One region of the Streptomyces sp. NBC_00569 genome, then DNA from elsewhere that is predicted to be linked to it. Evidence: riboswitches for the same ligand, from Rfam matches in the RefSeq annotation. Region 1 holds a riboswitch; the other holds the start of a gene.

Region 1 (5,815 bases):
GGCCGTCGAGAAGCAGCGCGAGTCCGTCACGGACGGGGTGCCGGTGGGACAGCCCGGCCTCGCGCTCGCGGCGAAGCTGGGATCCCGGGTCCGCACGGCCGGCCTCGACGTGCCGGTGCCGGGCGGCGAGGGCGTCGGTTACGAACTGCTCGCCATCGCCCTGCGCGCCGAGGCCGACGGCATCGACCCGGAGGCGGCACTGCGCGCGGCGGCCCGGGCGTACCGGGACGCGATCCGGGCGGCGGAGGGGCCGGCCGCTCAGTGAGCGGCGAACTCCACCGGAAGGGTCCGCAGCCCGCGCATGATGAGCCCTCCGCGCCATCGTAGGTCGGCACGGTCGACGGCCAGCTCCAGATCCGGCAGACGACGCAACAGCGTCTCGATGGCGACCGTGCCTTCGAGGCGGGCCAGCGGCGCGCCCAGGCAGTAGTGGATGCCGTGGCCGTAGCCGAGGTGCTGGTTGTCGCGGCGGGAGAGGTCAAGCGTGTCCGGTTCATGGAAACGGGCCGGGTCGCGGTCCGCGGCGGCAAGGACGACCAGTACGGGATCGCCGGTGGCGATCTGCTGTCCGCCGATGGTGAGGGGTTCGGTGGCGAACCGCCAGGTGGCGAGTTCCACAGGGCCGTCGTAGCGGAGCAGTTCCTCGATGCCGGTGTCGAGGAGTTCCCGCTCGCCGCGCTCGATCGACTCCTGAAGCCGGGCGCGCTGCTCGGGGTTGCCGAGGAGCGCGTACACGCCGTTACCGATCAGGTTGATGGTGGTCTCGAAACCGGCGAACAGCAGCACGAAACACATCGCGGCGGCCTCGTTCTCGGTGAGGTGCTCGCCGTGGTCGGAGGCGCGGATGAGGTCTGAGATCAGGTCGTCGCCGGGGTCGTTGCGCTTGCGGTGGATGAGTTCGGCGAGGTAGCCGCGGATCTTCTTGACGGAGCGGGCGACGCCGCCGCGCGGGCCGCCGCCGTGCCGGATCATCATCCCTGCCCAGTCGCGGAAGTCGTCCTGGTCCTCGCGGGGGACGCCGAGCAGGTCGCAGATCGCGTAGATGGGGAGGGGAAAGGCGAAGTCGTGAATGAGGTCGGCCTCGCCCTGCGGTGCGAACCGGTCGATGAGGTCGTCCGCCAGCTCCTGAACACGCGGCGCGAATGCGGCCACACGCCGTGGGGTGAACGCCTTGGAGACGAGACGGCGAAGACGGGTGTGGTCCGGCGGGTCGATGTTGAGCAGATGCGTCATCAGATTGGCACTGCGCTCGCCCGGAATGCCGGTCTTGCTCTTGCCCTGCGCATCCTCGGCATGGTGCTCGGGATTCTTCGACAGCCGACTGTCCGCGAGGGCCTGGCGGGCGTCGGCATAGCGGGTCACCAGCCACGCCTCGACGCCGCTGGGCAGCTTCGTCCGGTGGACGGGGGCATTTTCCCGCAGCCAGGCATAGGCGGGATACGGGTCCGAGGCGAACTCCCAGGTGAAGAGTTCGGGTGCGGCGTTCGGGGCGTTCACGAGACGACCGTATAGGGAGTCGTCCTGCGAGCCGGCGCCCGTGAGGTCTTGAGCCGCTTTGGCGCGATAGGGACGGCTGGAAGAACTATGCGGATTACGGCACGGCTTGGGCGAGAATTTCCGGCCGCTGCTCCTCGGCCGCGGAACTCCGTCGCGGGAGGCGCTCCGGCGCGGCGGGCTCGTCATGCGGGGATTGCGCACGCTTCCGGCCGAGTTCACGCCGCATCAGGTAGAGCCCGGACAAAGCCCCTTAGCTGACGGTCCGTCAAGACTGTGACTTTCACGTGATCTCGGCTGCATCGACTTGTGACAAGCGTTCGACTCCCGCTACGTTCACCAGTCATCGCGGCACCACCCGCCGCAGCATTCCCCGAGCCCCCGAAAGGCGCCTCCATGCTCACCGGGAACGGTCGTCACCGTCGCCCCCGCCAGGCTCCCGCGCTCATCGTCGCCGCGGGAGTGGCCGGCTCCGCCATCGCGATCCCCCTGCTCGGCGCGACCAGCGCGAGCGCCGCCTCGACGGCGACGTGGGACAAGCTCGCCGAGTGCGAGAGCGGCGGCTCCTGGAGCGCCGATCCGGGCAACGGCTATTACGGCGGGCTCCAGTTCTCGCAGGAGACCTGGGAGAACTACGGCGGCCTCGACTTCGCGCCGCGCGCCGACCAGGCCAGCCGCTCGCAGCAGATAGCCGTCGCCGAGAAGGTCCTCGCCGACCAGGGTCCGCGGGCGTGGCCGGTCTGCTCGGTCACCTCGGGCCTCACGGTGGACGACGCCGCGGCCAAGGTCGATCCGGGGGCGGCCCTGCCGACCCCGTCCGCGTCCGCCGACGACTCCGGCAGTGGCGACGCGTCGAGCGGCGACACCAGGAAGGACGACGCGAGCGACGGACAGGGGGACTCCGCGGCCTCGGGCGCGAAGGGCGACTCCCGAGAGAAGAATCACGACGACTCGGGTGATACCGCAGGTAACACCGCGAACGACTCCAAGAGTGACAAGTCCGGTCAGGAAGACGCGACTTCGACCTCCGGCGCGCCCTCGTCGGAGGCCTCCGACGGCTCGGACTCCGCTGCCGCGCCCGCCTCCGGCCGCCACCGCGGCGAAGCGGCCGAGGACGATACCGCGGGCGCCTCGCGTGCTGACGACAGTTCGGGTCGCCATGCCTCGCGCGGTAGTGAAAACGGGCGCAAGGGCGCGAATGCCGATGAAGGCGCCTATACCGTGCGCGCCGGCGACAACCTCTGGGACATCGCCGACACCCATGACGTGGATGGCGGATGGGCCGCTCTGTACGCCGAGAACAAGAAGACGGTCGGCGCCGATCCCGACCTCATCCTTCCTGGTCAGAGTCTGGATCTTGGGCTCGAATCGGGCGAAAAGTAGCGGCAGTTCGGGCTTATTGTCCGCTTTGGCGAGAGTGAGAGATGGGTCTCAAAGGCCCTGATCGTCTTTGAAATTCGGGCGATCCACTGCTTACGGTCATCACCGCTCGCCACAGCGGGCCCCGTCGGATGTCACGCCGAATCCTGCCAACGTCCGTACGGGAACAGTCGTCGCGTAAGCGCCGTAGGCAGGAGCGGGGGACCCAGGTAAGTGCCGGCCCCGGCCGTCGAGAGACGGCCGACCGACCGGCTTGGGGTGAAGTCGCACGCAGGACGTGCGACCGGGCACTCATCCGGCCCGAACCCGACAGCTCACCTCGTAGGCGTCGGTGAGGGGATCTCTCGATGCTGTTTTCCAGCAAGGGCAAGCACCGCCGCCCGTCCAAGGCCGTCCGTGTCGCCACGCTCGCCGGCGTCGCCGGTGCCGCTGTCGCCGTGCCGCTGATGGGTGCCACCGGCGCCTCCGCCGCCACCACCTCTGAGTGGGACGCGGTCGCGCAGTGCGAGTCCGGCGGCAACTGGTCGATCAACACGGGCAACGGCTACTTCGGCGGCCTCCAGTTCTCCTCGTCCACCTGGGCCGCGTACGGCGGCACCGCCTACGCCTCCAGCGCCGACAAGGCCTCCAAGGCGCAGCAGATAGCCGTCGCCGAGAAGGTCCTGGCCAGCCAGGGCAAGGGTGCCTGGCCGAGCTGCGGCGTGGGCCTGTCCGCCGCCTCCACCGGCTCCGCCCCGGCCGCCGCCCCGCAGAAGCAGGAGCGCACCGAGCAGCCGACCACCCGCAGCCAGCAGCGCACGGCGCCTGCCGCCCCGAAGCAGCAGGCGAAGAAGACCGTCGAGACCCCGGCCGGCAAGAAGGTCAAGAAGGGTGACGGCGAGTACAAGGTGAAGGCCGGCGACACCCTCAGCACCATCGCCGAGGAGCACGGCACCAAGGGCGGCTGGGCGAAGCTCTTCAAGCTGAACAAGGACATCGTCGAGGACGCCGACCTGATCTACCCGGGCCAGCAGCTCCACCTCAAGTAAGTATTAGAGGAGAGCGGCAGCCTCCAGGCCGCTCGGGTACCGGCTCTCGGCGGACGGCCGGTACCACGCCAGGTCCCCCCATGGACTCCCCGCCCCGGGTGCGCATTCCCCCGTCGCACCCGGGGCGGGGTTTTGGTGTGTGCGGGGTCCTGGGCTTTCGTCCGTCGGCGGCCGGAGCTTTTTGTTCCGTTCGGAAACAATTAGCTCTCGGTTTGTCCACGGGCCGGTCGGTCGGCCGGTTTGAGCCCCGGAGCCGGTTAGGCTCAGCAGTTGCCGGACCATGCGGCCCGGCGTAGTTGCGTCACATCCCAGAAGGAGATGCTCGTGCCGTCCATCGACGTCGTCGTAGCCCGGGAAATCCTGGACTCCCGAGGCAACCCCACGGTCGAGGTCGAGGTCGGCCTCGACGACGGCAGCACCGGTCGTGCCGCTGTCCCGTCCGGTGCGTCCACCGGCGCGTTCGAGGCCATCGAACTCCGCGACGGTGACCCGAACCGCTACCAGGGCAAGGGTGTAGAGAAGGCCGTCCTCGCCGTCATCGAGCAGATCGGCCCGGAGCTCGTCGGCTACGACGCCACCGAGCAGCGCCTGATCGACCAGGCGATGTTCGACCTGGACGCCACCGACAACAAGGGCTCGCTCGGCGCCAACGCCATCCTCGGCGTCTCTCTCGCCGTCGCGCACGCCGCCTCCGAGGCCAGCGACCTGCCGCTGTTCCGCTACCTCGGCGGTCCGAACGCGCACCTGCTGCCCGTCCCGATGATGAACATCCTCAACGGTGGGTCGCACGCCGACTCCAACGTCGACATCCAGGAGTTCATGATCGCGCCGATCGGCGCGGAGTCCTTCTCCGAGGCCCTTCGCTGGGGCGCCGAGGTCTACCACACCCTCAAGAAGGTGCTGAAGACCAAGGGTCTGTCCACCGGCCTGGGCGACGAGGGCGGCTTCGCCCCGAACCTCGGCTCGAACCGCGAGGCCCTCGACCTCATCGTCGAGGCCATCAAGCAGGCCGGTTACGTCCCCGGCGAGCAGATCGCGCTCGCGCTCGACGTCGCCGCGTCCGAGTTCTACAAGGACGGCAAGTACGAGTTCGAGGGCAAGTCCCGCTCGGCCGCCGAGATGACCGAGTACTACGAGGAGCTCGTCTCCGCGTACCCGCTGGTCTCCATCGAGGACCCGCTGTACGAGGACGACTGGGCCGGCTGGAACGTCATCACCGAGAAGCTGGGCGACAAGGTCCAGATCGTCGGCGACGACCTCTTCGTCACCAACCCCGAGCGCCTCGCCCGCGGCATCGAGGAGGGCTCCGCCAACGCCCTGCTCGTCAAGGTCAACCAGATCGGTTCGCTGACCGAGACCCTGGACGCCGTCGAGATGGCCCAGCGCAACGGCTTCAAGTGCATGATGTCCCACCGCTCCGGCGAGACCGAGGACGTCACCATCGCCGACCTCGCCGTCGCGGTGAACTGCGGCCAGATCAAGACCGGTGCCCCGGCCCGCTCGGACCGCGTCGCCAAGTACAACCAGCTCCTGCGCATCGAGGAGATCCTCGACGACGCCGCGGTCTACGCCGGCCGTAGCGCGTTCCCCCGCTTCAAGGGCTGAGCACACCCTTAAGGCACTGCCTTAGGAAGCGTCGTACGTACGTCCCCGCACCCGGTCCCGTACCGTGTGCGGGGACGTACGCACGTAAAGGGGAGGCGCGAACATGGCCGGGAGAGTCCGGGACAGGGACCGTGACCGGTTCTCCACCGCGACCCGGCTGCGTCTGCTCGGCGAGCAGACCGCCGAGCGCGTCTACCGCTCCCAGACCAGACGCCAGGCCCGCCGCTCCCGCCTCACCGGCCGCGCGGCACTCCTGGCTCTCGTCCTGTGCACCCTGGTCGTCGCACTCGCCTACCCCATAAGGCAGT
Region 2 (5,815 bases), 2.7 Mb from region 1:
GGGAACGCCCTGTTCACTGCGTGGAGGCGGCCGGTGAAGCCGGCGTCGCGGAGATTGTCGAGGACGCTGCGGCCGACTCCGCCGGGCGTGCGGCCCACGCCGATGACGGCGACGGAACCGGGGGCGAGGAGCCGGTGCACCGAGCGGGCCTCGGCGCGCTGCTCGCGGGCGCGCTGCACGGCGAGCGAGGCCTCGGTGGGTTCGAGGTCGAACTCCAGGCGGACGACGCCGTCCTCGAAGTGGCGCTTCTGGGTGTATCCGGCGTCCGTGAACACCTTGATCATCTTGGTGTTGGCGGGCAGCACCTCGGCGGCGAAGCGGCGGATCCCGCGCTCGCGGGCGACGGCGGCGATGTGCTCCAGGAGCGCGGACGCGACGCCCCGGCCCTGATGGGCGTCCTGCACGAGGAAGGCGACCTCGGCCTCGTCGGCGGGGGCGGAGGCGGGCATTCCCTGGGCGTTGATGCGGTCGTAGCGTACGGTCGCGATGAACTCGCCGCCCACGGTGGCCGCGAGGCCCACCCGGTCCACGTAGTCGTGATGGGTGAAGCGGTGCACGTCCTTGGCGGACAGGCGCGGGTACGGCGCGAAGAAGCGGTAGTACTTCGACTCGTCGGAGACCTGCTCGTAGAAGCTCGTGAGCCGCTCGGCGTCGTCGATGGTGATGGGCCTGATGCGCGCGGTGCCGCCGTCGCGCAGCACCACGTCTGCTTCCCAGTGGGCGGGGTATGCGTGCCGGTCCGACGGGGTCTGCATGGGCCCAGCGTACGGCGCGGCGGTGACAGTCGTACGGGTCGCGGCGCGACCGGGCCGAAGGCACGCTATGAGGGCCGACGGGCGTGTGCGGACGGTACGTAGGACCCACATCGGGCACGTCCACCGATGTGGGAGACTGGTCTAGACAACCGTGAGAATCCTGAAGGGCAGCATCACATGGCTGAGCGCCGCGTCAACGTCGGCTGGGCCGAGGGCCTCCACGCCCGCCCCGCCTCCATCTTCGTCCGCGCGGCCACGGCGGCCGGCGTCCCCGTGACGATCTCCAAGCTCGACGGCACCCCCGTCAACGCCGCCTCCATGCTCGCGGTGCTCGGCCTGGGCGCCGGCGGCGGCGAGGAGATCGTCCTGGCCTCCGACGTCGAGGGTGCGGACATCGCGCTCGACCGCCTGGCCAAGCTGGTCTCCGAGGGGCTCGAGGAGCTTCCCGAGACCGTCTAGTACGGGCCGGTGCGGGGTCGCTCAGTGTTGCCCCCTACCGGGTTCCTGGATTCTTGGGCGCCGTTTGCTGCTCGCAGAAGATCGCGCCACATAAAGGGTCTGTTCGGATTTTCCGAGCAGACCCTTTATCTTTCTGCGACCCTGTTCTCATAATTTCGGGACAGCAGAAACAGGGCCCTTAAAATGGGCCGCCCTCTTTGTATACGGCGCCTCTGTTAATGCTGAAGCCCCGCCGTGTTGACGGGATGTTGCGAAGTCCTCACATGACCACTCTTACGAGGGGCGCGCAGATGGTGAGCGGCCATCGCGCGCTCCGTGTGCTGCGCCGTGAGCGCCCGCGCGCGCTCCACGTCACCGCGCGCCACGGCGTCCACGATCGCCCCGTGCTCGGCCCAGGAGTCGGCGGGCTGCGCGGGGTGCTCGACGGTGTACATCCACGCGATCTTGTGGCGGAGCTGCGTGAGCATCGTGATCAGCCCCCTGCTGCCGGACGCCTGCGCCAGCGTCTCGTGGAACCATCCGCCCAGCGAGCGCAGATCCTCGCTCTGACCTCGCCGGGAGCGCTCCTGGCCCAGCCTGACCAGGCCTCGCAGCACCTTCAGGTGCGCCTCGGTGCGGCGCTGCGCGGCGCGGGCCGCGGCGAGCGGTTCGAGGAGCATCCGGATCTCCAGCTGGTCCGCCGCCTCCTGCGTGGTGGGTTCGGCGACGCACGCGCCCGCGTGCCTGCGGGTGACGACGAAGCCCTCGGCCTCCAGAGTGCGCAGCGCTTCGCGCACGGGGACGCGGGAGACTCCGTAGCGGCGGGCGAGCACCTCCTCGGTGAGTCTGCCGCCGCGCTCGTGGACACCGGAGACGATGTCGTCGCGGATCGCCGTGCATACCGAGTGCGCCGGAATGCGCATGAACCGACCTCCGCCTTAATCCCCGCGAAACGCGGTTGACAGTCGCTCGTACAGCGCGATTGAAATCCGTTCAGCGCGCCTGCCCGGCGACTCTATTCCAGCGGGCGCGAATTTCCGATGGCAGGCCGTAATCCATGGATATTTTTTGGACAGCGCAGCCGGGGGCGAACGAGCCGCGTCGGTGACGAGCGTGGCCGGTGACGCCGAAAGCCCCGGCTCGGTGAGCCGGGGCTTTCGGTGACGTCGTCGCGACTGCGCGGCGAAGGTCAGACGTTGATGCCGTGCAGGCGCAGGTACGCGACGGGGTCGATGTCCGAGCCGTACTCGGGGCTCGTGCGCGCCTCGAAGTGGAGGTGCGGGCCGGTGACGTTGCCGGTCGCCCCGGAGAGGCCTATCTGCTGCCCCGGGATGACCGTCTGGCCGACGGAGACGCCGATGGACGACAGGTGGCCGTACTGCGTGTACGTGCCGTCGTTCATCTTGATGACGATGTTGTTGCCGTAGGCGCCGCCCCAGCCCGCCTCCACGACGGTGCCCGCGCCCACGGCGTGGACCGAAGTGCCGCTGGCGGCGTGGAAGTCGATGCCGGTGTGGCTGCCGGAGGACCACAGGCCGCTGCTGGCCTTGTACGCGGTCGACACGTACGAGCCGGTGACGGGCATGACGAAGGCGTTCAGGCGCTTGCGCTCGGCCGCACGGGCTGCGCGCTCCTTGGCCTCGCGCTCGGCCTTGGCCTTGGCGGCGGCCTTGCGCCGGTCCTCCTCGGCCTTCTTCTTGGCGGCGGCCTCGGCCTTCTCCTTCGCGGCGGCCACGTCGGCGGCATGCTGCTGGGCGGCGGCCTGCGCGTCGATCTGCTCCGCGAGGGAGTCGCCGATGGAGATGGCCTTGGTCAGGCCGGTCTGCTCGAGAGACGCGTCGTCAGCGGCGAGGGCGGGGGCGGCGAGGCCTCCGATGACACCGGTCGTGGTGAGCGCGGCGACGCCGGCGACCTGCGCGGTGGTGCGCGTGAGACGGCTCGGGCGACGGTGCTTCCCGGTGGCACGGGTGAACGCCATGGAGTGGCTGATCCTTTCCTTCCTTCTCGCCTACCGGGTTAGCTGACGGGTTCGGAGCAGGAAGGTCTCCTACGGACCCCCTTCAGGGAAGGGCGTCCGATTCACCCCAGGGACGGTGGGTCCCCGGCTCCCCCGGCTCGCGCCTTGGGGGACTCGGCGATGACCGTCCGGTGCCGCGGGCGCGGCGTACATCTGGCGGACAGCCGGACCGACGCTAAGCGGGGCATCTTTCAATCAACAAACGGAACCGGGCTTTTGTAGCGCATGCCACAGGGCAGACAGGCAACCACTGGTTCAATTCGGACATACAGGGGCCCCGGTGGTCATCTCGCCCACCGGGGCCCCTCGTTGCACACCGGTCACGGTCAGCCCGTGACGACGGTCACCTCTCCGATGCCGAGCGCCCTGACGGGCTCCTCGATCTGGGCTGCGTCACCGACGAGCACCGTCACCAGACGGTCCATCGGGAAGGCGCTCACGACGGCCGCGGTGGCCTCCACGGTGCCCGTCGCGGCGAGCCGCCGGTACAGCTCCGCCTGGAAGTCGTCCGGCAGGTGCTGCTCGACCTGATCGGCGAGCGTCCCCGCGACCGCCGCGGCGGTCTCGAACTTGAGCGGGGCGACTCCGACCAAGTTCTGTACGGCCACGTCCCGTTCGGCGTCGGTGAGACCCTCGGCGGCGAGCGTGCGCAGCACCTTCCAGAGGTCGTCGAGCGCCGGACCCGTGTTCGGCGTGTCCACGGAGCCGCTGATGGCGAGCATCGCTGCGCCCGTCCCGTCCGGCGCCGAGCGCAGCACCTGGCCGAACGCCCGCACGCCGTAGGTGTATCCCTTCTCCTCGCGCAGGACACGGTCCAGGCGGGAGGTGAGGGTGCCGCCCAGGCAGTACGTGCCGAGCACCTGGGCCGGCCACACCCGGTCGTGCCTGTCCGCGCCGACGCGGCCGATCAGGAGCTGCGTCTGCACCGCGCCCGGCCGGTCGACGATGACGACCCGGCCGGTGTCGTCGGCCGTCACCGGCGGTACGGGGCGCGGCTCGGCCGTGTTCCCCGTCCAGGCGCCCAGCGAGTCCGCGAGCAGGACGTCGAGGTCGACGCCCGCGAGGTCGCCCACGACGACCGCGGTGGCCGTGGCGGGACGCACGTGCCGGTCGTAGAAGGCACGTACGGCCGCCGCGTCGATGGCCGCGACGGTCTCTTCGGAGCCCTGGCGCGGGCGGGACATGCGCGCGGTGGCCGGGAAGAGCTGCTTCGAGAGCTCCTTGGCGGCGCGGCGGCCGGGGTTGGCCGTCTCGTGCGGGATCTCGTCGAGCCGGTTGCGCACGAGACGTTCGATCTCGCTGTCCGCGAACGCGGGTGCCCTGAGGGCGTCGGCGAGCAGGCCGAGCGCCTTCGGCAGACGGGAGACGGGGACCTCCAGGGAGACCCGGACGCCGGGGTGGTCGGCGTGCGCGTCGAGGGTGGCGCCGCAGCGCTCCAGCTCGGCGGCGAACTCCTCGGCGGCGAGCTTGTCGGTGCCTTCGGAGAAGGCCCTCGCCATGATGGTGGCCACGCCGTCGAGCCCGGCGGGCTCGGCCTCCAGGGGCGCCTCGAGGTTGATCTCGACGGCGACGACCTGCTGGCCCGGGCGGTGGCAGCGCAGCACCGTCAGGCCGTTGTCGAGGGTGCCGCGCTCGGGCGCGGGGAACGCCCACGGCCGCGCCGTGCCGGCCTGGGGCTGCGGGTGGAAGTCCATGGTCGCGAGCTCGGTCACTTGCCGGCCTCCTCGTCTGCAGTCCCGCCTGCGGTCTCGTCCGTGGTCTCGGGGGCGGTCTCGTCGGCCTCCTCGGGGGCTTCTTCAGGGGCCGTGGGCTCGTAGACGAGCACCGCGCGGTTGTCGGGGCGCAGATGGGCCTTGGCCACCTCCTGGACCTCCTCCGCGGTGATGTCGAGGACGCGCTGGACGGCGGTCAGGGCGAGCTGCGGGTCGCCGAACAGGACGGCGAACCTGCACAGTTCGTCGGCGCGGCCCGAGACCGTGCCGAGCCGGTCGAGCCACTCGCGCTCCAACTGGGCCTGGGCGCGCTCCATTTCCTCCGGAGTGGGACCGTCGGCGGCGAACCGCGCGAGCTCCTCGTCGACAGCCTCCTCGATGACCGGCACCTCGACGTCGCCGGACGTCTTCACGTCCAGCCACCCCACGGAGGGCGCCCCCGCGAGCCTCAGGAGACCGAACCCCGCGGCGACGGCGGTCTGGTCACGGCGGACGAGACGGTTGTAGATCCGGGACGACTCGCCGCCGCCGAGGACCGTCAGGGCCAGGTCGGCCGCGTCGCACGCGCGCGAGCCGTCCTGCGGCAGCCGGTAGGCGGCCATCAGCGCGCGGGCCGGGACCTCCTCCTCGATGACCTCACGCACGCCCTCACCGATCCGGTCGGGCAGGGCGCCGTCGCGCGGGGGCTGCTTGCCGTCGTGGCGCGGGATGGAGCCGAAGTACTTCTCGACCCAGGCCAGCGTCTGCTCGGGGTCGATGTCCCCGACGACCGAGAGGACGGCGTTGTTCGGGGCGTAGTACGTACGGAAGAAGTTCCGCGCGTCCTCCAGCGTGGCCGCGTCCAGGTCGGCCATGGAGCCGATGGGCGTGTGGTGGTACGGGTGGCCCTCCGG

Evidence for each region. Region 1 has a riboswitch for cyclic di-AMP ahead of OHO83_RS26630 (transglycosylase family protein). Riboswitches for the same ligand answer to the same signal wherever they lie in the genome.
Region 2: another riboswitch for cyclic di-AMP. It lies ahead of OHO83_RS14480 (M23 family metallopeptidase); the one in region 1 lies ahead of OHO83_RS26630 (transglycosylase family protein).

Annotation. Positions count from the first base shown of each region.
Region 1 is NZ_CP107783.1:5,900,688-5,906,502, forward strand. Features, by position in the region: gene OHO83_RS26615 (nucleoside triphosphate pyrophosphohydrolase) at 1-265, shown strand, start outside; gene OHO83_RS26620 (cytochrome P450 family protein) at 259-1,497, opposite strand; gene OHO83_RS26625 (transglycosylase family protein) at 1,957-2,877, shown strand; cyclic di-AMP (ydaO/yuaA leader) riboswitch at 3,047-3,217, shown strand; gene OHO83_RS26630 (transglycosylase family protein) at 3,222-3,902, shown strand; gene eno (phosphopyruvate hydratase) at 4,221-5,507, shown strand; gene OHO83_RS26640 (FtsB family cell division protein) at 5,611-5,815, shown strand, end outside.
Region 2 is NZ_CP107783.1:3,221,384-3,227,198, forward strand. Features, by position in the region: gene OHO83_RS14465 (bifunctional acetate--CoA ligase family protein/GNAT family N-acetyltransferase) at 1-755, opposite strand, end outside; gene OHO83_RS14470 (HPr family phosphocarrier protein) at 933-1,214, shown strand; gene OHO83_RS14475 (GntR family transcriptional regulator) at 1,430-2,116, opposite strand; gene OHO83_RS14480 (M23 family metallopeptidase) at 2,383-3,171, opposite strand; cyclic di-AMP (ydaO/yuaA leader) riboswitch at 3,185-3,340, opposite strand; gene OHO83_RS14485 (M16 family metallopeptidase) at 3,537-4,922, opposite strand; gene OHO83_RS14490 (M16 family metallopeptidase) at 4,919-5,815, opposite strand, start outside.